4 regions of the Streptomyces sp. NPDC001980 genome follow, and region 2 is predicted to be linked to each of the others. Evidence: riboswitches for the same ligand, from Rfam matches in the RefSeq annotation. Region 2 holds a riboswitch; each other region holds the start of a gene.
The links. Region 2 has a riboswitch for cyclic di-AMP ahead of ABT137_RS28495 (M23 family metallopeptidase). Riboswitches for the same ligand answer to the same signal wherever they lie in the genome.
Positions count from the first base shown of each region.

Region 1: it holds a riboswitch for cyclic di-AMP, as region 2 does, so the genes downstream of both, ABT137_RS29035 (C40 family peptidase) here and ABT137_RS28495 (M23 family metallopeptidase) in region 2, are expected to answer to the same signal.
Region 3: it holds a riboswitch for cyclic di-AMP, as region 2 does, so the genes downstream of both, ABT137_RS51085 (C40 family peptidase) here and ABT137_RS28495 (M23 family metallopeptidase) in region 2, are expected to answer to the same signal.
Region 4: it holds a riboswitch for cyclic di-AMP, as region 2 does, so the genes downstream of both, ABT137_RS30660 (M23 family metallopeptidase) here and ABT137_RS28495 (M23 family metallopeptidase) in region 2, are expected to answer to the same signal.

Region 1 is NZ_JBEOYD010000021.1:61,815-67,427, reverse strand. Features, by position in the region: gene ABT137_RS29050 (C40 family peptidase) at 1-77, opposite strand, end outside; gene ABT137_RS29045 (hypothetical protein) at 536-889, shown strand; gene ABT137_RS29040 (tellurite resistance/C4-dicarboxylate transporter family protein) at 911-1,879, opposite strand; gene ABT137_RS29035 (C40 family peptidase) at 2,089-3,243, opposite strand; cyclic di-AMP (ydaO/yuaA leader) riboswitch at 3,252-3,425, opposite strand; gene pcrA (DNA helicase PcrA) at 3,738-5,613, shown strand, end outside.
Region 2 is NZ_JBEOYD010000020.1:121,603-127,215, reverse strand. Features, by position in the region: gene ABT137_RS28510 (DNA gyrase/topoisomerase IV subunit A) at 1-244, opposite strand, end outside; gene ABT137_RS28505 (M16 family metallopeptidase) at 533-1,936, shown strand; gene ABT137_RS28500 (M16 family metallopeptidase) at 1,933-3,321, shown strand; cyclic di-AMP (ydaO/yuaA leader) riboswitch at 3,514-3,677, shown strand; gene ABT137_RS28495 (M23 family metallopeptidase) at 3,690-4,445, shown strand; gene ABT137_RS28490 (GntR family transcriptional regulator) at 4,666-5,361, shown strand; gene ABT137_RS28485 (HPr family phosphocarrier protein) at 5,569-5,613, opposite strand, start outside.
Region 3 is NZ_JBEOYD010000026.1:93,443-99,055, reverse strand. Features, by position in the region: gene ABT137_RS32840 (lipoprotein) at 1-74, shown strand, start outside; gene ABT137_RS32835 (DUF1996 domain-containing protein) at 79-2,058, opposite strand; cyclic di-AMP (ydaO/yuaA leader) riboswitch at 2,465-2,642, shown strand; gene ABT137_RS51085 (C40 family peptidase) at 2,653-4,857, shown strand; gene ABT137_RS32825 (NAD-dependent epimerase/dehydratase family protein) at 4,874-5,613, opposite strand, start outside.
Region 4 is NZ_JBEOYD010000023.1:106,337-111,949, reverse strand. Features, by position in the region: gene ABT137_RS30670 (TetR/AcrR family transcriptional regulator) at 1-586, shown strand, start outside; gene ABT137_RS30665 (SGNH/GDSL hydrolase family protein) at 631-1,416, opposite strand; gene ABT137_RS30660 (M23 family metallopeptidase) at 1,714-2,661, opposite strand; cyclic di-AMP (ydaO/yuaA leader) riboswitch at 2,666-2,826, opposite strand; gene ABT137_RS30655 (alpha-galactosidase) at 3,134-5,206, opposite strand; gene ABT137_RS30650 (tyrosine-protein phosphatase) at 5,405-5,613, shown strand, end outside.

The DNA.
Region 1 (5,613 bases), on a different contig from region 2:
GCCAGGGCGAGGGTGGCGGCCGTGCGGGCCGTGTTGCCGCTGAGCGAGCGCTGTCGGGGCTTGCGGTGCGCTGCCACCTGGACTGTCCCGTCCTTTCGTACGACCGCCGTCTCGTCCGTGAGGCACGCCAGGGGGAGCGTCCGTACGGCCGCGGGGGAGTGCGGATTGCGCGTCCGGCGGCGGCCCGCACAGGGGAGCGGGCCGCCGCCGGACCTTCTCGGCGGTGGTGCCCGACTGCCGCCCCTGGCCCGGGCGGCGGTGGGGAGTCGGTCACCTGGGGGAGGACGCTAGGCCCGGGTGTGTCGGCTCGGTAACGCGATGCGCGGAATTGGCGTGACCGGATCGTTACCCGACGGTATGTGAACGGGATTCCGGTCCGGAGTCGTCGGCTTCTCGGGGCGGGATGACCGAAGCGGCGGTTCCGGGGCTGATGGGGGACGCGGGGTGCTATGGGGCGCATATATGCGGGGCGGCGGGCGCTGGGGGAGGGGCCGGTGGCCGGTGCCCCGGGCGGCCCTGATTAGGCTCCGGGGCCATGGACGTACTCATCCATCTCTTCGTCGGCCTGCACATCATCGGCATCGCCGCGCTCCTCGGCGGCTTCCTCGCCCAGATGAAGGCGATGGGCCAGGGCACGGCCCGGTTCGTCCCCGGGATGCTGCACGGCGCGTTCACCATGCTCGCGACCGGCGTGATCCTGGTCGGCCTCAACGAGGCCGGTGACCACCACGTCAACACCGTCAAGATCGGCGTGAAGCTCGCCCTGCTGATCGTGATCCTGGGGCTCGTCTACGTGAAACGGGACGACGAGAAGGTCGAGAAGGGCGCCTTCGGCCTGGTGGGTCTGCTCACGGTGGTGAACATCTTCATCGCCGTGCTGTGGACGTGACCCTCGGCATCCCCGGCATCCTCAGCGGGCCTTCCTGAGAGCGGCCCGGGCGCCCGCCGCCGCACCGGCCGCCACCGTCAGCCAGGCCGCCACCGTGACCCACACCAGCACCCGCCCCGGCCACTTCAGCCATGCACCGCCGACGGCGGCCGCGACCGACAGCGTCGCCGTCGCCGTCATCCCCATCGGGAACACCGTCGCCCAGCGGCGCACGTCGTAACGGAGCCGGGGCCATGCCACCTCCGCGGCCAGCAGGACGACGTACCAGGCCAGGTCCAGGACCAGCAGCGCCACCGTCACCACCCGCAGGACACCCCGGTCGTCGTCGTTCCACAGGTACAGCCGCGCACTGTCGGCGGACAGCAGCCGCGCCCCGGCCAGCGCCGAGATCGCGAGCGCGCCTCCCGCCACCCACTGGTCGCCGGGCCCCTGGGCGATCTGTCGCCACTCGAACCGGGGCACGGCGAGCCCGTACATCGCCAGCCCCAGCCAGAACAGGACCAGCGAGAGGTGCGCGAGCCACGCCGTGGTCACGGCCGCCGCCAGCGTCGCTCCCAGTACGGCCAGGCCCTGCGTGGCCACACAGGCCAGGAACACCGCGCCGGGCATCCTCGGCTTCCAGTGCCGCACGACGAGGACCAGCAACGGCGGCCACAGCACCACCGACAGCGCCAGCAGGGCCTCGGCCAGGGTCTGCCACCCGAGCGCCGAGAACCGTGTCCCCAGCATCGTGGTCGCGGCCACGGCGGTGAGCGCGCCCGGCGTCCGCGCCTCCTGCGCCCACCGCCGGCGATCGCGCGCCAGGCGTACGACGAAGTCCGCCGCCAGCGCCACCCACAGCACGCAGGTCAGCACCAGCGCCACCCGGGACACGGTCTCCGCGCCCGCCAGGTGCAACCCCACCGACATGATGCCGGTGGCCATCACGGCGGCCCCGGCCGCCGGCGGACGCTGCGCCCACCAGGCGCGGAGGGGGGAAATGCCGGACATGCCCCTGATGTTAGGGAGAGTCGGCCGCAGCACGAACGGGGCACGCGCGCGTGCGGCCCGAGAACCGCGCGACGGCGAGCCGGGGGCGTGCGGGGGAGCGGCCGGGTGCCATAGGGGAGAGGTGCGCCGTGGCGCTCGGAGTGGCGGGTTGCGAGCGGGAGCGGAGAAGCGGGCGGGGGCGCCCGAGGGATGGCGGGCGCCCCGTGGGGTCAGGCCGGGCGTACCACGCTGTGGATGATCGACTCGCCGCCGTAGTAGATCGACTCCTCCCGGACGTACGCGCCGGGCTTCGGGGCGTGGATCATCATGCCGTTGCCGATGTAGATGCCGACGTGACTGACGTCGTCGTAGAAGAAGACCAGGTCGCCGGGCTGGGCGTCGGCGAGGGAGACGGTGGTGCCGGCGTTCACCTGGTCGTAGGTGGTGCGCGGCAGGGAGACGCCCGCGGCCTTCCAGGCGGCCTGGGAGAGCCCGGAGCAGTCGTAGGAGCCGGGGCCGGTGGCGCCCCAGACGTACGGCTTGCCGATCTGCGCGCGGGCGAAGGCGATCGCCTTGGCGGCCTTCGTGGCATAGGCGGAGTCCGAGCCGGAGCCGGAACCCGAGTCGGAAGAGGAGCCGCCCGACGTCGAGGACGACGACGCCTTCTGGTCGGCCGCCGCGGCCTGCTGCTTCGCCAGCTCCGCCGCCTTGCGGTCCGCCGCTTCCTGCTGCCGCTTCTCGATCGCCGCCAGCCGGGCCTTCTCCGCGGCCGTCAGCTGCGACAGCAGTTCCCGCGCGGAGGCCAGCTTCGTCTGCACGGTGGTCTTGGCCGTCTTGAGGTCGCCCTGCGTCTCGGTGAGCGACTCGAGGCTCTGGGAGGCCTCCTGCCGCTTCTTCATGGTCGCGGACTGCTCGGTGACGTAGTCGTCGACCGCGCCCTTCTGGCGCGAGGTCAGACGGCTCATCAGCTGGTCCTGGTCGAAGTAGTCCTGGGGGCTGTCCGCGAGCAGGAAGGTCGCCGTGTCGGGGACGTCGGCCCCGGTCCGGTACTGGGCCGCCGCGAACGAACCCAGTTCCTCACGTGCCTTGTTGAGCCGGTCGGTGCGCCGGGCGACGTCGTCGAGCAGGGTGTCGACCTGCTTGCGCTGCCTGCCCGTCTGCTCCTTGGCCGTGTTGTACTTCTCGGTCGCCGACTCGGCCTGCCGGTAGAGGGCGTCGACCTTCTTCTCGACCTCCTCCAGGCTCGGCTTGCCGTCGTCGGAGGGCGCGGCCTCGGCCGTCTGGGAGAACAGGGCCATGGAGGTGAGGGCGGCGGTGGCCAGCGCGGGGGTGCGTATGCCTGCCGCGCGCGTTCCTGAGGGCCGGGACTTGCGGTGCGACGCCAACGGGGGCGACTCCTTCCAGTGTTCCGCCTACCGAGTTAGCTGTCGGGTTCGGGCGGGTGGTTCGGAAGGGTTGCCCTACGGTCCGTTCCCCGGAGGGGAGTCGGGACCGATTCACCCCGGGATCGGTGTGGGTCCCCGGCTCCGGATGCGCGGTGGCGCCCCGGACTCGGCGGAGGCCGTGCGGCCCGGCGATGTTCGCCGGTGGGGGTCGTACGGCCTGCCCGGCACGCTAGCCAACTCGTGTGGTCCCTGTGAAGTTTGATGTGCGATATGCCCGATACATTTTCGTGACCTCGGCGTTGCGATGTGTTCAGGCGGGGCGATCCGGGGTGTTATGGGCGACTTGCCCGGGAGGGTCGAACGGTTCGGGGTGAGCGTTCGCGGCTGCGTGACGCGCGTTGACCGGCCGTGACCGAGTGGATCTGTTCGGTCACCCGGGCGAGTTTTCGGGGCGGCGGCCGGTTGTCGGTGGGGCGCCCTAGACTCGGAGAGCGATGAGCAGCCTCTTTGACGACAGCTTCCTGGCGAGCCTCCAGGCCCCCCGCGGCCATGACGAGGAACCCCCGCCGCCGCCCGAGGACGAGCACGCTCCGGAGTCGATTCCGGACGATCTGTTCGGCGGGAAGTTCGACGCGCCCCCGGACCGGGACGCCTACTACCGCGACGGCGCCGCCCGCCCGGCCCTGGACCCGGCCGCGCTCCTGGAGGGGTTGAACGACAACCAGCGGGCGGCCGTCGTGCACGCCGGCTCCCCGCTGCTCATCGTGGCCGGCGCCGGTTCCGGCAAGACGCGCGTGCTCACCCACCGCATCGCGCACCTGCTCGGCGCGCGCAACGTGCACCCGGGCCAGATCCTCGCGATCACCTTCACCAACAAGGCCGCGGGCGAGATGAAGGAGCGCGTCGAGCACCTCGTCGGCCCGCGCGCGAACGCGATGTGGGTGATGACCTTCCACAGCGCCTGCGTGCGGATCCTGCGCCGGGAGAGCAAGAAGCTCGGCTTCACCTCCTCCTTCTCGATCTACGACGCGGCCGACTCCAAGCGCCTGATGGCCCTGGTCTGCCGCGACCTGGACCTCGACCCCAAGCGGTTCCCGCCGAAGTCGTTCAGCGCCCAGGTCAGCAACCTCAAGAACGAGCTGGTCGACGAGGAGGACTTCGCCGCCCGGGCGAGCGACGGCTTCGAGAAGACCCTCGCCCAGGCCTACGTCCTCTACCAGTCGCGGCTGCGCGAGGCGAACGCCCTCGACTTCGACGACCTGATCATGACGACGGTCAACCTGCTGCGTGCCTTCCCGGACGTCGCCGAGCACTACCGCCGGCGCTTCCGGCATGTCCTGGTCGACGAGTACCAGGACACCAACCACGCCCAGTACGCGCTCGTCCGCGAGCTGGTCGGCACCGGCACCGTCGCCCGCGCCGACGACGCCGACACCCCGCCCGGCGAGCACGACCTGCCCCCCGCCGAGCTCTGCGTCGTCGGTGACGCCGACCAGTCGATCTACGCCTTCCGGGGCGCGACGATCCGCAACATCCTCCAGTTCGAGGAGGACTACCCGAATGCGACGACGATCCTGCTGGAGCAGAACTACCGCTCCACGCAGACGATCCTGAGCGCCGCCAACGCGGTCATCGAGCGCAACGAGTCCCGCCGCCCGAAGAACCTGTGGACCAACGCGGGCGCGGGCGCGCAGATCACCGGCTACGTGGCCGACACCGAGCACGACGAGGCACAGTTCGTCGCCGAGGAGATAGACCGCCTGACGGACGCGGGCGAGGCGAAGGCGGGCGATGTCGCCGTCTTCTACCGCACCAACGCGCAGTCCCGTGTCTTCGAGGAGATCTTCATCCGGGTCGGCCTGCCCTACAAGGTCGTCGGCGGCGTCCGCTTCTACGAGCGCAAGGAGGTCCGGGACGTCCTGGCCTACCTGCGGGTGCTGGCCAACCCGGAGGACTCCGTCCCGCTCCGGCGCATCCTCAACGTCCCCAAGCGCGGCATCGGCGACCGCGCGGAGGCGATGATCGACGCCCTTGCCCAGCGCGAGAAGATCAGCTTCCCGCAGGCGCTCAGGCGCGTCGACGAGGCGTACGGCATGGCCGCACGGTCGACGAACGCGGTCAAGCGGTTCAACACGCTGATGGAGGACCTCCGTACGGTCGTGGAGTCCGGCGTCGGACCCGCCACGGTCCTGGAGGCGATCTACGAACGCACCGGATACCTGGCCGAGTTGCAGAACTCGACGGACCCGCAGGACGAGACCCGCATCGAGAACCTCCAGGAACTCGCCTCCGTGGCACTGGAGTTCGAGCAGGAGTCCGGTGAGGGTGAGCAGCCGGCCGGGCTCTCCGACTTCCTGGAGCGGGTGGCCC
Region 2 (5,613 bases):
CGACCACGCGCGCGCACTTCACGTAGGCGCGGTCGGGGCGCACGCCCATCTCGTTCATCTGGTAGACGATCCGGCGGTGCACCGGCTTGAGTCCGTCGCGGGCGTCCGGCAGGGCGCGCGAGTAGATGACCGAGTACGCGTACTCGAGGTAGGAGCCGCGCATCTCGTCCACGACGTCGATGTCGAGGATTCTCTCCTCGAACGAGTCGTCGGGCGGCGGGGTCTTCGTGCTGCGGCGGGCCATCGCTGCCGGCTCCTTGCTCATGCGTGAACGGGATCTGACGCGGACCATTGTGGACCGCGGCACTGACAACCCGGGCCAGGACCCGGTCTCCGCGGCCCGCCCCGGTGCCCGGAAGCCGCCCGGAGCGCGGCCCGGAGACATTCGAGGCGGGTCGGACGCAGGCTACGCGATCCGCTGTGGGCGTACGTCGTGCGGGAACTTCGCCCGGCCCCCGCACGCTTGCATACAGTGGCAGGACCGGCAGAAAAACCGCGGTTCGGGACCGCTTCCGCGAGCGAAGGGACGTACATGCCCATGGGTCACACGACCACGGCCGAGACAGGCTCCGGAGGCCTGGCAGCGACCGAGCACCGCTTGGCCAACGGTCTGCGCGTGGTGCTCTCCGAGGACCACCTGACCCCGGTCGCGGCGGTCTGCCTCTGGTACGACGTCGGTTCCCGGCACGAAGTCAAGGGCCGTACCGGCCTGGCTCACCTTTTCGAGCACCTGATGTTCCAGGGCTCCGCCCAGGTGAAGGGCAACGGCCACTTCGAGCTCGTCCAGGGCGCAGGCGGCTCGCTCAACGGCACCACCAGCTTCGAGCGCACCAACTACTTCGAGACCATGCCCGCCCACCAGCTGGAGCTCGCCCTCTGGCTGGAGGCCGACCGCATGGGCTCGCTGCTCGCCGCCCTGGACGACGAGTCGATGGAGAACCAGCGGGACGTCGTCAAGAACGAGCGCCGCCAGCGCTACGACAACGTCCCCTACGGCACGGCCTTCGAGAAGCTGACCGCGCTCGCCTACCCGGAGGGCCACCCCTACCACCACACGCCGATCGGCTCGATGGCGGACCTGGACGCGGCCACCCTGGAGGACGCGCGCGCGTTCTTCCGCACCTACTACGCGCCCAACAACGCCGTCCTGTCGGTCGTCGGCGACATCGACCCGGAGCAGACCCTCGCCTGGGTCGAGAAGTACTTCGGTTCCATCCCGGCGCACGACGGCAAGCCGACCCCGCGTGACGGCTCGCTGCCCGACATCATGGGCGGGCAGCTGCGCGAGGTCGTCGTGGAGGAGGTCCCCGCGCGGGCGCTGATGGCCGCCTACCGGCTCCCGGAGGACGGCACGCGCGTGTCCGACGCGGCCGACCTGGCCCTCACCGTCCTCGGCGGCGGCGAGTCCTCCCGGCTCTACAACCGCCTGGTACGGCGCGACCGTACGGCCGTCGCGGCCGGCTTCGGCCTGCTGCGGCTCGCCGGGGCGCCCTCGCTCGGCTGGCTGGACGTGAAGACCTCCGGTGACGTCGAGGTGCCGGTCATCGAGGCCGCCATCGACGAGGAGCTCGCCCGGTTCGCCGAGGAGGGCCCGACGCCCGAGGAAATGGAGCGCGCCCAGGCCCAGTTGGAGCGCGAGTGGCTGGACCGGCTCGGCACCGTCGCGGGCCGCGCGGACGAACTGTGCCGCTTCGCCGTCCTGTTCGGCGACCCGCAGCTCGCCCTGACCGCCGTCCAGCGCGTCCTGACGGTCACCCCGGAGGAGGTCCAGGAGGTCGCCAAGGCCCGGCTGCGTCCCGACAACCGCGCGGTGCTCGTCTACGAACCGCTGTCCGCGGAGTCCGCGGAGCACACCCAGGAGGCGGGGCGCGGCGAGGACCCGGAGAAGGAAGCCACCGTAGAGGCCGGCAACGAGAACGAGGAGACGGCCAAGTGACCGAGCTCGCCACCATGGACTTCCACCCCCAGCCGCAGCCGGGCGAGGCCAGGCCCTGGGCCTTCCCGGCCCCCGAGCGCGGCACCCTGGACAACGGCCTGACCGTGCTGCGCTGCCACCGCCCCGGCCAGCAGGTCGTCGCCGTGGAGGTGCTCCTGGACGCGCCCCTGGACGCCGAGCCGGCCGGCCTGGACGGCGTCGCCACGATCATGGCGCGCGCGTTCTCCGAGGGCACCGACAAGCACTCCGCCGAGGAGTACGCCGCCGAGCTGGAGCGGGCCGGCGCCACCCTCGACGCGCACGCCGACCACCCCGGCGTCCGCATCAGCCTGGAGGTCCCGGCCTCCCGGCTCGCCAAGGGCCTCGGGCTGCTCTCCGACGCCCTGCGGGCCCCCGCGTTCGCCGAGAGCGAGGTCGAGCGGCTGGTCCGCAACCGCCTCGACGAGATCCCGCACGAGCTGGCCAACCCCGGCCGCCGCGCCGCCAAGGAGCTCTACAAGCAGCTGTTCCCGTCCACCGCGCGGATGTCCCGCCCACGCCCGGGCACCGAGGACACCGTCGAGAAGATCGACGCGGCCGCCGTACGTGCCTTCTTCGACCGGCACATCCGCCCCGGCACGGCCACCGCGGTCGTCGTCGGCGACCTGACCGGCATCGACCTGGACGAGCTGCTCGGCGAGACCCTGGGCGCCTGGCGCGGTTCCACCGCGCAGCCCCGCCCGGTCCCGCAGGTGACCGCCGACGACACCGGCCGGGTCGTCATCGTGGACCGCCCCGGCGCCGTCCAGACCCAGCTGCTCATCGGCCGCGTCGGCGGCGACCGGCACGACCGCGTGTGGCCGGCCCAGGTGCTCGGCACCTACTGCCTGGGCGGCACCCTCACCTCCCGCCTGGACCGCGTCCTGCGCGAGGAGAAGGGCTACACCTACGGCGTCCGTTCCTTCGGGCAGGTCCTGCGGTCCGCCCCCGACGGCACCGGCGCCTCGATGCTCGCCATCAGCGGCTCCGTGGACACCCCGAACACCGGACCGGCCCTGACGGACCTGTGGACGGTGCTGCGCACGCTCGCCGCCGAGGGCCTCACGGACGCCGAGCGCGACGTGGCCGTGCAGAACCTCGTCGGGGTGGCGCCGCTCAAGTTCGAGACGGCGGCGGCCGTCGCGAGCACCCTGGCCGACCAGGTCGAGCAGTACCTGCCCGACGACTTCCAGGCCACGCTGTACCGGCAACTGGCCGCCACCGGCACCGTGGAGGCCACCGCGGCGGTCGTGAACGCCTTCCCGGTGGACCGCCTGGTGACCGTCCTCGTCGGGGACGCGGCACAGATCAAGGAGCCCGTCGAGGCGCTCGGGATCGGCGAAGTCACGGTCGTCGCCGCGGAGTAGCGGCACGCGCGTGTGCAGAGCCCTGGCGGCCACCCGGTCACCAGGGCTCTGGAATGTCCGAATTGGGGCAGAGGTTGCCTGTCTGCCCTGTGGGATGCGCGACAAAAACAGTGTTCCGTTTGAGCATGGAAGGCGGGCCCTCGTAGGTTCTTCCGGGCTGTCCGTCAGGCATCGCGCCGCGTCCGCGGCACCGGACAGTCATCGCCGAGTCCCCGTACGGCGCGAGCCAGGGGAGCCGGGGACCCACGCAGTCCCTGGGGTGAATCGGGCGCCCGCGCGTGTCGTGAGGGGGCCCGTAGGAGACCTTCCTGCTCCGAACCCGTCAGCTAACCCGGTAGGCGAGAGGGAAGGAAAGGACCAGCCTCTACATGGCGTTCATGTGCGCCTCCGGGAAGCACCGTCGTCCCGGCCGGGTGAAGCGCACCACCGCGCAGGCCGCCGGCATCGCGGCCCTCACCACCACCGGTGTCGTCGGCACCGTCTCCGCCGCCCCGGCGCTCGCCGCCGAGAACTCCGTGGAGCAGACCGGCCTCACCCCGGTCATCACGATCAGCGACTCCGTCGCCGAGCAGATCGACGCCCAGGCCGCCGCCCAGCAGGCGGTCGCCGAGCGCAAGGCGGCCGAGGAGGTCGCCCGCAAGAAGGCCGCGGAGCAGGCCAAGAAGGAGCGCGCGGCCAAGGTGCGTGCCGCCCGCGAGGCCGAGCGCAAGCGCCTCAACACCTTCGTCGCACCGATCAGCGACTCCTACGTCTCCACCGGCTACAAGACCGGCGGCTCCCTGTGGTCCTCCGGCGCCCACACCGGCATCGACTTCCACGCCGCGAGCGGCACGGCCGTGCACGCGGTCGGCACCGGCACGGTCGTCTCCACCGGCTGGGGCGGGGCGTACGGCAACGAGATCGTCATCAAGATGGCCGACGGCATGTACACCCAGTACGGGCACCTCTCGTCCATCGGCGTCTCGGTGGGGCAGAAGGTCACCCCGGGCCAGCAGATCGGCCTCTCCGGCGCGACCGGCAACACGACCGGTCCCCACCTCCACTTCGAGGCCCGTACGACCCCCGAGTACGGCTCCGACGTCGACCCGGTCGCCTACCTCCGCAAGCACGGCGTGAACGTCTGACGCGAGCCGATCTCACTCCGGGCGAAGCTCGAACGACATCCGGTGAGATCTTGCGAAGCCCCGGCCTCAGTGCCGGGGCTTTCGTCGTTTTCGTGCCCCCACTGTCCAAAATATATCCCTGGATTCCGGCCCCCCGTCGGAAATTCCGGCTCATTGCAATAGAGTCACGGAACGGGCGTCACTCGGCGGCGTTTCACGGGGATTAAGGCGGAGGTCGGTCATGCGTATTCCGGCGCACTCGGTATGCACGGCGATCCGGGACGACATCGTCGCGGGTGTCTACGAGCGCGGCAGCCGGCTCACCGAGGAACTCCTGGCCCGCCGCTACGGGGTCTCGCGCGTCCCCGTCCGTGAGGCCCTGCGCACCCTGGAGGCGGAGGGCTTCGTGGTGACGCGCCGGCACGCGGGCGCCTGCGTCGCCGAACCGACCGAGCAGGAGGCCGCCGACCTGCTGGAGATGCGCATGCTCCTGGAGCCGCTCGGCGCCTCCCGGGCCGCCCAGCGCCGCACCGAGGCCCACCTCAAGGTGCTGCGCGGACTGGTCAGGCTGGGGCAGGAGCGGGCCAGGCGGGGCAACAGCGAGGACCTGCGCTCCCTGGGGGGCTGGTTCCACGAGACCCTTGCGCAGGCCTCCGGCAGCCACGCCCTGACCTCGACACTCACCCAGCTGCGCCACAAGATCGCCTGGATGTACACCGTGGAGACGCCTGCCAACCCCGTGGAGTCCTGGACGGAGCACGGCGCCATCGTGGACGCGGTGGCGCGCGGCGACGGCGACCGCGCCCGGGCGGTCACGGCCCTGCACACCGAGCGCTCGACGGTCTCCCATCGGCTGCGCTTTCCCGGTGCCGCCGAACGGGCGAACGGTGTGAGGACTTCGCAACACCCCGTAAACATGTCGGGCCTGCGGCATTAACACGCGCGCCGTATACAAAGAGGTGTTATTCGGCGGGGCGTATTTTCGCTGCCCGAATTCACGCGCGCCGGGAATTCGCGGTCGCGCTCCTAACGTGTGGGAATTGCGGCACATGACGGACGGCCCGGTACGGGCGGCGGGGAAACGACGAGGCCGCGCCGACCCCCGTGGGAGTGGCGCGGCCCCGGACGTGCGGGCGCAGGTCGCTCAGACGGTCTCGGGGAGTTCCTCGAGACCCTCGGCGACCAGCTT
Region 3 (5,613 bases), on a different contig from region 2:
GGCTCGACAGCGCGGAGCACGACGAGATGCTCCCCGCGTTCGAGCTCGCCCAGGACACGCTGCGCAGCAGGTGAGAGGTCAGACCGAGTTCCGCTTGGTGCGCCACAGCAACGCGGCCCCGCAGGCCAGCAGCAGGCCGCCGAAGACCGCGGGCCACAGGTGGGCGCCGGTCTCGGCGAGACCGCCCTGGACGGCCTGGGGCTCGGTCTGGGGCTCCGTCCCGGAACCGGTGGCCGGGGTCTCCTGGCCGGCCGGGGCGGCGACCGCGGTGTCGGTCGGCGCAGCGGTGTTACCGGTCGGTGCCTCGGTGTCGGCCCGCTGCGTCGGCTCGCTGATCACACCGCCGCCCGACGACTTCGTGGTCGACGTCTTCTTCGGCGACGGAGTCGCGTAGACCCTCGGCAGCTCGGTGCCGCCGGAGCCGGAGCCGGGGGCGGAGGCGGTCTCCGTAACCGGGGTGCCGGCCGGGGGCTCGGACGACGGCTGGTCGGAGGACGGCTGGTCGGACGACGGCTGCTCGGTCGCCGGCTCGGACGGCTCGGCGCTCTGCGACTCGGCCGGCGGCGCGACCGGGCTGGCGGTCTCGCTCGGTTCGGACGGCTCCGCGCTCTGGGACGGCGGCTGCTCGCCGGCCCCCGCACCGCACGTGCGGCCGGAGTTGATGCAGTCGACCATCGTCCGCATCAGGCTCTCGTCGAAGACGTTGATGAAGTCTCCGTGGTCGGTGACCGGCTTGTGCAGCTGCTCGGGGAACGAGTCCACCGCGAACAGCGGGACCGTACGGCCGCCGTCCTGGAGGCTCGGCGCGTCCACGGCGTAGACGATGCGCTGCACCAGCTGCGGGATGGCCTGGAAGCCGGCCGGGCAGCTCCCGTCGGGGGCCTCGAACGCCACGTGGGTGCGGTGGTTGGCGCTGTCGATGTTCCGGCCGTCCCAGCAGCTCTGGAACCTGAACGTGCGCACGACGTCACTGCCCGACGGGCAGAGTGGGTACTTGTCCTTGAGCTGCCGGTCCTCGTAACCGGTGCAGCTCCAGGAGGCGTTGGCGTTGGCCGGGCCGTTGACGAACGCCTTGGCGTCGCCGGTGATGATGCGCAGCAGCCGCGGCATCTCGGTGACCTTGGAGGTCGGGTTGCCCTCGAAGGTCAGCGTGACCTCCTTCGCCGTCACGATCTGCCCGGCGTTGCCCTCGGTGCCGCCGCCCGGCTTGTCGGCGTCCCGCTCCTGCTTGCCGTTCTGCAGCCGCAGCACGGGCCAGTAGTACGTGGACTTGTCGCCCTGGTCCGCGCAGCTGGTGTCGGCGTTCGCGAGGTCCTGGTCGCTGGCGAAGGCGTTGTTGGACTGGTTGCCGATGTAGTCGTGGAAGTGGTGGGCGCCGTTGGAGACACCGGGCGCGACGATCACGTTGTCCGAGTTGAACAGTCCGTTCGCGTTGACGCCACAGCTGGAGGAGAAGGTGCCGGTGGAGCCGCCGGGCTGCTCGGCCGGGGTCGAGACGTTGGGCTGGACGGAGGTGATGTCCGCGTAGTCGGCGGCGACCGGGCCGTTGCCGCCCTGGCCGCCGGCGCCGGTGCCCTGGCTCGGCGCGGCGCTGCCCTGGCCGCTCTGGCTCGGCGTGGCACCGTCCTGGGGGGTGGCCGACTGCCCGTCGCCCTGGTTCGAGGAGCGCAGGGTGCAGGCGGCGAGGTCGTCGAGGCCCTGCGGGCGGTCGCCCTCGCGGTCGATGGCGTCCGCGATGCGCTGGATCGACTCGGACCGCTTCTCCTTCAGCGGGTCGATGATCGCCTGGTCGGCGACGCCGGGGTTCTGCTCGATCTCGGCGGCGGACGCCGTGAGTTGCTGGTAGGCGGCCGCGATCTGCTGGTCCAGCTGGGCGAGTTCACGGTCGACGTCGGCCCGGGCGCCGTCGGGCACCGCCGTGAGCCGGCTGCCGACGTCGGGGCAGTAGATCGTGGGCGCGGACAGCACCTGGCCGGTGGCGACCTGGCCCTGGTCTCCGCCGCTCTCGGTGGCCGAGGCATAGACGTTCACCGCGACCAGTCCTCCGCCGCCGAGCATCAGGGCGACCGCTGCGAAGGTCGCGCGTTGTGCGCCGGTCGGGCGTCTGCGCCTGTTGGGTCTCAAGGTCGTTCCCCTGCATGTCGTGGGCGGCCGGGCATAGAAATCCCCCGCCCTATACGACACGTGACGCCACTGTGTTCAACAGACCCACGAATTCACGGTGACCTCACAGAAAGCGGGCGTTCCGGAGCAGGGGGACGCGACCGACGGCAACGCCTCGGTGACCCTGCGAATGCAATGGAAGCGCGCGAAATGCCGTGCCCTACGGTCGAGTTTCGAACGCTACGACGAACATCACAATTACGTATCGGACATTAGCCACTTCAACCTTCACACGAGTGACACAAGTTGGCTAAGTTGACGGGCAAGCCGCTCGGCTCCCCCCGGCGAATCCCGTCGGGCCGCGCGGCCTCCGCCGAGTCCGGTGCCCCTCAGGGGCGGATCCGGAGCCGGGGACCCAACCGAACACTGGGGTGAATCGGCCGACCGTCCGCAAGGGCAGAGGCCGTAGGGCATGCCTTCCGGACTTCACCGCGCCCGAACCCGACAGCTAACTCGGTAGGCGGAGTACGGAAGGAGCACGACCCCTCAATGGCGCCCGAAAGCCGTGACGAGGTTCGACAGCGGATCGACAGCCTCTACGACCAGGCCGAGAACGCCACCGGGAACTACAACGCCACCCGTGCGATGAGCGGGGGCTCGCGTTCACGCGGCGTCCCGCTGTTCAAGCGGCCCCGTCGCGACGACCCGGGCCTCGACAACATCGCCCGGGAGTGGTTCGAGGGGGCGCGTTCGAAGCTGGGGCCGAGCGTGCCGGCCGCACTTCCGTCCGACCGGCAGCCCGACCGACCCGGCCCGCGGCGGCCCGTCAGCTCCATGGCCGCCGACCTGCTCGGCCAGCTGGAGGACTCCGGACCGGCCCGGCTGGAGCTGACCGCGGGGCCGTCCGCGCAGAGCGAGATCGAGGTCGTCCGCGAGCTGCCGGCGCGCCCGAGGCTGGAGTTGACGGCGGGGCCCGCGACGGCGCTGCCGGCGGCGCCTTCGGGTGCGCCGAGGGCGCTGCCCGCCGCCGCGCCGCAGCGAGCCACGCCGGGTACCTCCAAGACCAAGAACCAGCTCAAGCTCGCCAAGGCGCGCGAGGTGCTGTTCCAGCGCACCGGGCAGCGCGCGATCGCCGCCCTCGACCCGGCACCGGCCCCGATCCCGGTCGCCCAGGCCGCTCCGGCGGCGCCCAGTCCCTGGCCCACGCCCGAGGCCCAGGTCCCGGCGCAGCAGTGGCAGGCTCCCGCGGTCGGCATACCGAACCAGCGCACCGGCAGCGGCTCCTTCCGGGGCGACTCGGCCGCCGCCACGCGCGCGCTCCCGGCGGTGACCGAGACGGGCGGCATCCCGATCGTGTCCCCGTCGGACACCGGTACCTTCCGCATCATGACCCCGGGGGGTGCCGACAGCGCCCCGACCCGGGCCGCGGCGGACGCGGGCGGCTTCCGCGTCATGACCCCGGGCGGTTCGGGCGGCGGGACCTACCAGACCGCGTCCACCATGGACGCGGGCACCGCCCAGGGTCCGGCCCCGTCCCCGGGGGACACCGGTTCCTTCCGCATCATGACGCCGGGTGCCACGGGCTCGTTCCCGATGCCGACCCCGGGCGACGCGGGCGCCGTCCCGACCCCGGACCCCATGAGCACGAGCGCCTTCCCGACCGCGGACCCCATGGCGAGCACCAGCGTCTTCCCGACGGCGGCTCCCACGAACACGGGCGCCTTCCCGACCGCCGCCCCCACGGACAGCGGCGTCTTCCCGACCGCGGCGCCCGCCCCGGCCCCCGGCCCGATGGACCCCGGCGGCTTCCGGGTCATGTCGCCGAACGCGCCTGCCGCCTACGCCGACATCCCTCCGGTCGCCGCCGACACCGCCTACGCCTACGCCGCGTACCCCACGGCGGCTCCCGTCGCCCCCGCGACGCCGATGGCCACCATGCCGCCGGCCGCGCCCTTCGCCGCGGCACCCGCCGCCGACATGTACGGCTCCTACGCGGCAGGCATGCAGCCCGACGGCGCCTACGCCTACGCCTACGCCGCCACCATGGCCATGCCCACGGCGATGGCAGCGCCCGCCGCCGCTATGCCCGCGCAGATGCCCGCGCAGATGGGGGCACCCATGGCGGCCCCGATGACAGCGCCCATGACGGCACCCCTCGCACCGGCGATGGCCGCGATGCCGACGGCCATGACCGCGCCGCCCGAGGCGATGATGGCGGCCCCGCCCACCATGGCGATGCCCACTGCCGCCCCCGCCCCGGTCGTCACCGCCCCGCTCCCCACCACGCCCCTGCCGACCGCACCCCCGCAGGTCCCCGCCCCGGTTCTCCCCGCGGCCGCGCCCGGCGCCTACGCCGACCCCGGCGTCTTCCTCCAGCCGGGCGCCGGGGCCGAGCCGGGCAAGGCCATGAAGGCGCTGGCGTTCGCGCGGGAGCAGATAGGCCGGCCGTGTGTCTGGGGAGCGACCGGGCCGGGGGCGTACGACGCCTCCAGCCTGACCCAGGCCGCCTGGCGCGCCGCCGGCGTATCGCTGCCGCGCACCGCGCCGGAGCAGACCCTGGCCGGCACCCCGATCACGCTGGCCGCCGTCGAGCCCGGTGACCTGGTCTTCTTCTTCGACGACGACAGTCACGTCGGGATCTACGCGGGCGGCGGCGCGATGGTGCACGCGCCGAGCCCCGGGGCGCTCATCCGCGAGGAGTCGATCTACAACGCCGGGGAGTCGGCGATCCACCGCGTGATCCGCCCGGCCTGACCCCCGGCCGTCGGGCTCAGACCCTCCGCCGCCGGGTGCGCCAGCTCTCGTGGTGGTCCAGGAGGGTCTCCTCGACGGGCCGGTAGGCGAGGCCCAGTTCGTTGACGCTGCGGCCGTTGTCGACGCGGAAGCGGATGCCGAGGTGGTTGCGTATGTAGTCCTGGGTCAGGCCGAAGAGCGGGCCCAGGACCCGTACCGGCCCGTGCGGGAGTGCGGTGCGCGGCAGGCGCGGGTCCCACGGGTGGCGGGTGCGGATGATCCGGGACATCTCGTGGAAGGACGTCATCGTCTCGTTGGCCACGATGTAACGGCCGCCGGCCGCCGGGTTCTCCGCGGCCGCGATGTGCGCGTCGGCCACGTCGCGGACGTCCGCGGTCGTGAAGCTGAAGTCCGGGGCGCCGTAGCAGAAGTAGCCCTTGAACAGCTCGTCGAGCAGGAAGAGGCTGCCGGACTCGGAGGCGGGCGTGAGGGAAGGGCCCAGGATGAGGCCGGGGTTGATCGAGACCAGGCGCCAGCGGTCCTGGGCGGCCTCGGCGTCCCAGGCGGCGCGCTCGGCGACCGTCTTGGCGTAGTGGTAGGGGTTGTTCGCCACCGTGCTGGTGGTGTTGAAGTACTTCTCCGTCAGGACCTCGCCGGCCATCCCGCGGACGTCGGCGTAGTCGCCGAAGATCGCGCCGACGGTGGAGGTGAAGACCACGGTTTCCACGTCCGGGGTGCGCTCCACGCTGCCGAGCACGTTGCGGGTGCCGAGCAACG
Region 4 (5,613 bases), on a different contig from region 2:
GAGTGTGGCCGAGCGGCGGGAGGAACTGCTGCGGGCCGCCATCGAGCAGATCGAGGCGCGGGGCGTGGCGGCGGTGCGGATCGCCGATGTGGCCTCGGCCCTCGGGGTGAGCAACGCGCTGGTGCTGTACCACTTCTCGACGAAGGAGAAGCTGGTCGCCGCCGCCTTCACCTATGCCGCCGAGGACGACCTGGCGCATCTGCGCAAGCTGCTGGGCCGCCGCACGTCGGCATTGCGCCGGCTGCGGGCGGCGGTGCGCTGGTACGCGCCGACCGGGCAGGCCAAGGGCTGGCGGCTGTGGATCGAGGGCTGGGCGGTGGCGTTGCGCGAACCCGCGCTGCGGGACGTCACCAAGGGCCTGGACCAGCAGTGGAAGGCGGCGATCGCCGAGGTCGTCGCCGAAGGGGTGGCCGCGGGCGAGTTCCGGTGCCCCGACCCCACGGCCGCGGCGCTGCGGCTGACCGCGCTGCTCGACGGGCTCGCCGTCCAGCTGACGTCGTACCCCGGATCCGTACCCCGGGCCCGGGCGCAGGAGTGGGTCGACGAGGCGCTGGCACGCGAACTGGGGCTGTCCGAGCAGCAGTAAGGGGCGGCCCGCAAGAAGGCCACCCCTTACCCGCCGGTGCCGCCTCAGGCCACGGAAGCGATCCGCATCTTGATGTCGTCCGGGGAGAGCGCCCCCTTGGCCGTCACGTGGTCGCCGGAGGACTCGCCGCGCAGCCGCCGCCCGATCCACGGGACGAGGTACTCGCGGGCCCAGTGCACGTCGTCGCGTCGGACCTCCAGGGTGCCGCGGGGCGGCAGCGGGGGCCACGGCTGGTCCGGGTCGGCCGGTACCTCGATGCCGAGCACCTGACCGGCGCGCAGCGCCACGCGCGTGTGTCCCTCGGGGGACAGGTGCAGGCGGTCACCGTCCCAGGCCCGCCGGTCCTGCACGGTCTTGAGGGACCACAGGTCCAGGACCGGGCAGCCGTACCGGTCGGCGATGGCCCGGACATGTCCGTTGTACGTGGCGATCTTGCCGCGCAGATGCTTGAGGACGGGCACGCCCCGGGTGTCGAACCCGGTGGTCACCAGCACCGTGCCGACGGCCTCGGTCAGCTGGGCCACGGCCCGCTCGAACCGCTCGGCCACCTCGTCGGGGTCGGTGCCGGGGCGGATGATGTCGTTGCCGCCCGCGCTGAAGGAGACCAGGTCCGGGGCGAGTTCCAGGGCCTGCGGCACCTGGTCCGCCACGATCTGGTCGAGCAGTTTCCCGCGCACGGCGAGGTTGGTGTAACTGAAGTCGCCCTCGGGCCGCCGGTCGGACAGCAGTACCGCGAACCGGTCGGCCCAGCCGACGAACGCCCCGTCGGGGCCGGGGTCTCCCACGCCCTCGGTGAAGCTGTCCCCCACCGCCGCGTACGACCCGATCACTGATGCATTGTCACTCTTCGCGTCGTCTCCCACATCGGACCATGATTCACCTTCGGCTGTGACCTACGCGACCGTAATAAGGGGTTGACTCTCGGTGAGATAAGACACTTTTAAATACTTTGCCAAACCTGGAATAAGGCTCTGATCAGCGACGTTGACGGGTTGATCGTGGATGTGCGCTCGCGCGGGGCGGCCCCGGAAACATCGAACGCGAAACACCGAAGGCCGGACCCGGGGATCGGGGTCCGGCCTTCGGAGTGCGTGTCAGACCAGTGTCAGACCAGTGGGGGCGCCGGGTCAGCCGACGGCGACGCCCTTGGAGCGGAGGTAGGCGACCGGGTCCACGTCCGAGCCGTAGTCGGGGGTGGTGCGGATCTCGAAGTGGAGGTGCGGGCCGGTCACGTTGCCGGTCGCGCCGGAGAGGCCGACCTGCTGGCCCACGGTCACGGTCTGGCCGACCGAGACCGAGAGGGCGGAGAGGTGGCCGTACTGCGCGTAGTAGCCGTCGGCGAGCCGGATGACGACCTGGTTGCCGTAGGCGCCGCCCCAGCCGGCCGTGACGACCGTACCGGCGCCGACGGCCTTGACCGGGGTGCCGGTCGGGACGACGAAGTCGACGCCCGTGTGGTAGCCGCTGGACCACATGCTGCCGGCCACGTGGTAGCCGGTGCCGACGGCGCCACCGGTGACCGGGAGGGCGAAGCCGGAGGCGGTCGTGACCGAACCGTCGGAGCCGTCCGAGGAGGCCGAGGACGAGGTGGACGACTGCGGGTTCGACTGCGGGTTCGACTGCGGGTTCGACTGCGCCTGCGAACGGGAGCCGGAGTCCGAGGAGTCCGCCGTCGCGGTGTGCCGGCCGCCGAGGGTGAGCTTGAGGCCGGGGTGGATCAGCGAGGGGTTGTCGCCGACGGCCTGCCGGTTGTCGGCGTAGAGCCGGTGCCAGCCGCCGCGGACGTTGTGGTCGCGGGCGATCTTCGAGAGATAGTCGCCGGGCACCACCGTGTAGACGCGGTGTGCGGAATGCGCGGCGCCGGAATTCTGCGCGACCGTCTCCTTTACCGCGGTCTTCTCGACCGCCGGAAGCGACTGCGTGGCCTTTTCGGAAACGGACTGCGTAGCGGCCGCGTGGGCGCCGGTGGCCCCCATCAGCGGCAGAGCCAGCGCGGCGCCACCGGTTCCGGCGACGGCCATCGAGCGGGTGAAACGCTGGGACTTGGGGCGGCGGTGCTTACCCTTCGCGGGCATGGCGCATTCCTCTCCTGCGCCTGCGAGGTGAGCTGTCGGGTTCGGGCTGGAGCTGCCCGGCCACGCGGGAAGACGTGGCTACACCCCTAGCCGTCCCGGGAACCGGAACAGGCGGTCATACCTGGCGGGTCCCCCGCTCCTGCCGGGCACGGGTGAGTGTGTGTGGGGACTCCGGGCGGCGGCAGGATTCGGCGTTCCGCCCGGATGTGTGGCGAACGTAAGCGAGTAGGACGGACGTGGACAAGCAGCCGGTTCCGGCCGTCCGGGTTTCACTTGATCCGTTGCCGGAAATAACGGTCACCCTCCGTAAATTCCGACCTATTCGATTTTCCAATCTTCTTGGAATGCGCCGGAATTACGTGAACATGACGCGCGACGGACGGTCACGAATATGACGCTCCTCACGCACGTCACACCACGTCCCCTTATTACGCAGCGAGTTGTAATGAAGGTGCTAATTCGGACAGATACGTCAGATCCGACGAAGCCGGATGACTGCCGCATCCAGGTCGCCCTTCAGGCCGGTGTGCAGCCCGTGATGCAACAGAACGGCACCCCCATACACTTCGCCCGTTTCGCGGCATTCGTACGACGCTGTCGGGTCGAGCCCCTGGAGCCGCAGCGCCGGCGCCGGCTCGCCGTAGCTCTGCGCCTGCAGCCAGGCGAGCACGACGGTCTCGTCGCCGAGCGTGTACTGCACGGCGCTGAGCCCGCCGGTCGGCGGCCGCAGCCGGAACTGGTCGCCGCGCTGCACCTGGGGCCGGATCTCCTTGTAGAGCTCCACCCAGCGGCCGGCCTCGGCGAGCTCCTCCTCGGTCCACTGCGAGAGGTCACCGCCGACACCGAGCGCCCCGGCCATGGAGCTGACGAACCGGAAACGCAGGCTGCTGACCCGGCCGTTGAGCTGGTGGTTCGGGCTGTCGGTGACCCAGGCCGACATCACCCGGGCGGGGTGGATCTGGCTGAAGCCGTGCTGGATGGCGAGCCGGTCCAGCGGGTCGGTGTTGTCGGATGTCCACACCTCGTCGGTGCGGCTCATGATCCCGAGGTCGATCCGCCCGCCACCGCCGGAGCAGGACTCGATGGCGACGTTCGGGTGGGCCGCCCGGATCCGGTCGAGCAGGGCGTACAGCCCGCGCACGTGGTCGACCCACAGGCGCTGCGGGTAGGGCTCGCCGGGCCAGCCCGCGTCCGTGAAGCAGCGGTTGAAGTCCCACTTGACGTAGTCGATCGGGGCGCTGGACAGCAGGGTGTCGAGCTGCTCCCAGAGGTACTCCTGAACGTCCTCGCGAGCGAGGTTGAGGACCAGCTGATTGCGGAGTTCTGTCCGCTTTCGTCCCTGCTGGTACTGCACCCAGTCGGGGTGCGCGCGGTACAGGTCGCTGTCCGCGTTGACCATCTCGGGCTCGACCCAGATGCCGAACTGCATGCCGAGGGCGTGCACGTATTCGGCGAGGGGCTTGAGGCCCTTGGGGAAGCGGTCGGGGTTGGGCGTCCAGTCGCCGAGGCCGGCGCGGTCGCTGGTGCGGGCGCCGAACCAGCCGTCGTCCACCACGAACAGCTCGACGCCGATCGCGGCGGCCCGGCGGGCGAGGGTGGCCTGCTGCTCCTCGGAGATGTCGAAGGTGGTGGCCTCCCAGGAGTTGAACAGCACCGGCCGGTCCTGGTCGGCGTCCGGGATGATGTACGCCCGCTGGTAGGCGTGCCAGGCGCGGCTGGCCCCGCCGAAGCCGCCGTCGGTCCACAGGCCCGCGAAGACGGGGCTGGTGTACGACTCGCCTTCGGCCAGCATCAGCAGGCCCGAGTCGTCGTAGCCGGCGCCACCGGTGATCTGCACGCGCGCGTCGGGGAGTTGGGCGACCGCGATCCGCCAGGAGCCGGACCAGCCGAGGGCGCAGCCCCAGACCTCGCCGCGCTCCTCGGTGGCGTCGGTGTCGAGGGCGACCCAGGGCAGGTGCTGGTGGCTGGTGTGGCCGCGGCGGCTGCCGATGACCTTCTCGCCGTAGGTGAGCGGGGCGCTGGTGAGCCGGGACTCGGCGGCCCAGCGGCCGTGCAGCTGGGAGAGCCGCCACCCCTCGCGGTCGGGGAGCGTCCAGGTGGCGGGGTCGGCGCGGAGCAGCTCCACGCGCGCGCGTGTCTCGTTGCCGACGGTCACCCAGCGCTCGACGACATCGCCGCGCATCCGGTAGTGCAGGGTGATGACGATGCCGTCGTCCGTGAAGCGCAGCCGGAGCTCGTCCTCCTCGACCGCGTAGGAGTCGAAGGTCCACTCGGTGCCCCGGCGCTCGTCGGTCCGCACGGACAGCGCGGGGCGGACGAAGCGGGGGCCGCCCTCGACGGGGTACTCCTCGCGGCCGTCCAGCGGGGACTCGAAGGCCCAGTAGCCGGGCAGTGCCCGGGTGCTGAGTTCTTCGGCGTCGGCGAGCCGGATCCTCGGCCCCCAGTGCAGGTGGAGCAGTTCGTCGGCCTCCGTCAGATGCAGCGCGTAGCTGCTGCCGGGGCCCGACAGGAGCCAGGTACGACCGTTTTCGGCGATGTCCAGCATCGAGAAACCTCACACAGGGGCCAACAGATCCGCTCAAGCACCAACATCATCAAGGGCCACGGGCTCCGGAGGCAAGGGTCACGGCCCTCGGAGGCGATGCCTGTGGACAACTCATTGCCTGTGGAAACCGATGTCGTATGGTCGGTCCAGTGCCCGTCGACGAGCAGCGCCGACGGGGCCCGACCTGGAGGAGCCCCCGTGACGCAGCAGGTCCCGTCGACCGAGCCCGAGCTGGCCGGTGTGCGCAACTTCCGTGACGTGGGCGGCCTGCCGACCGTGGACGGGCGCCGGGTGCGGCCGGGCGTGCTGTTCCGCAGCGGCCATCTGGCGCACGCGACGGAACCGGACGCGGAGTTCCTCGCCTCGCTCGGCCTGCACACGATCTTCGACTTCCGCAACGCGGCCGA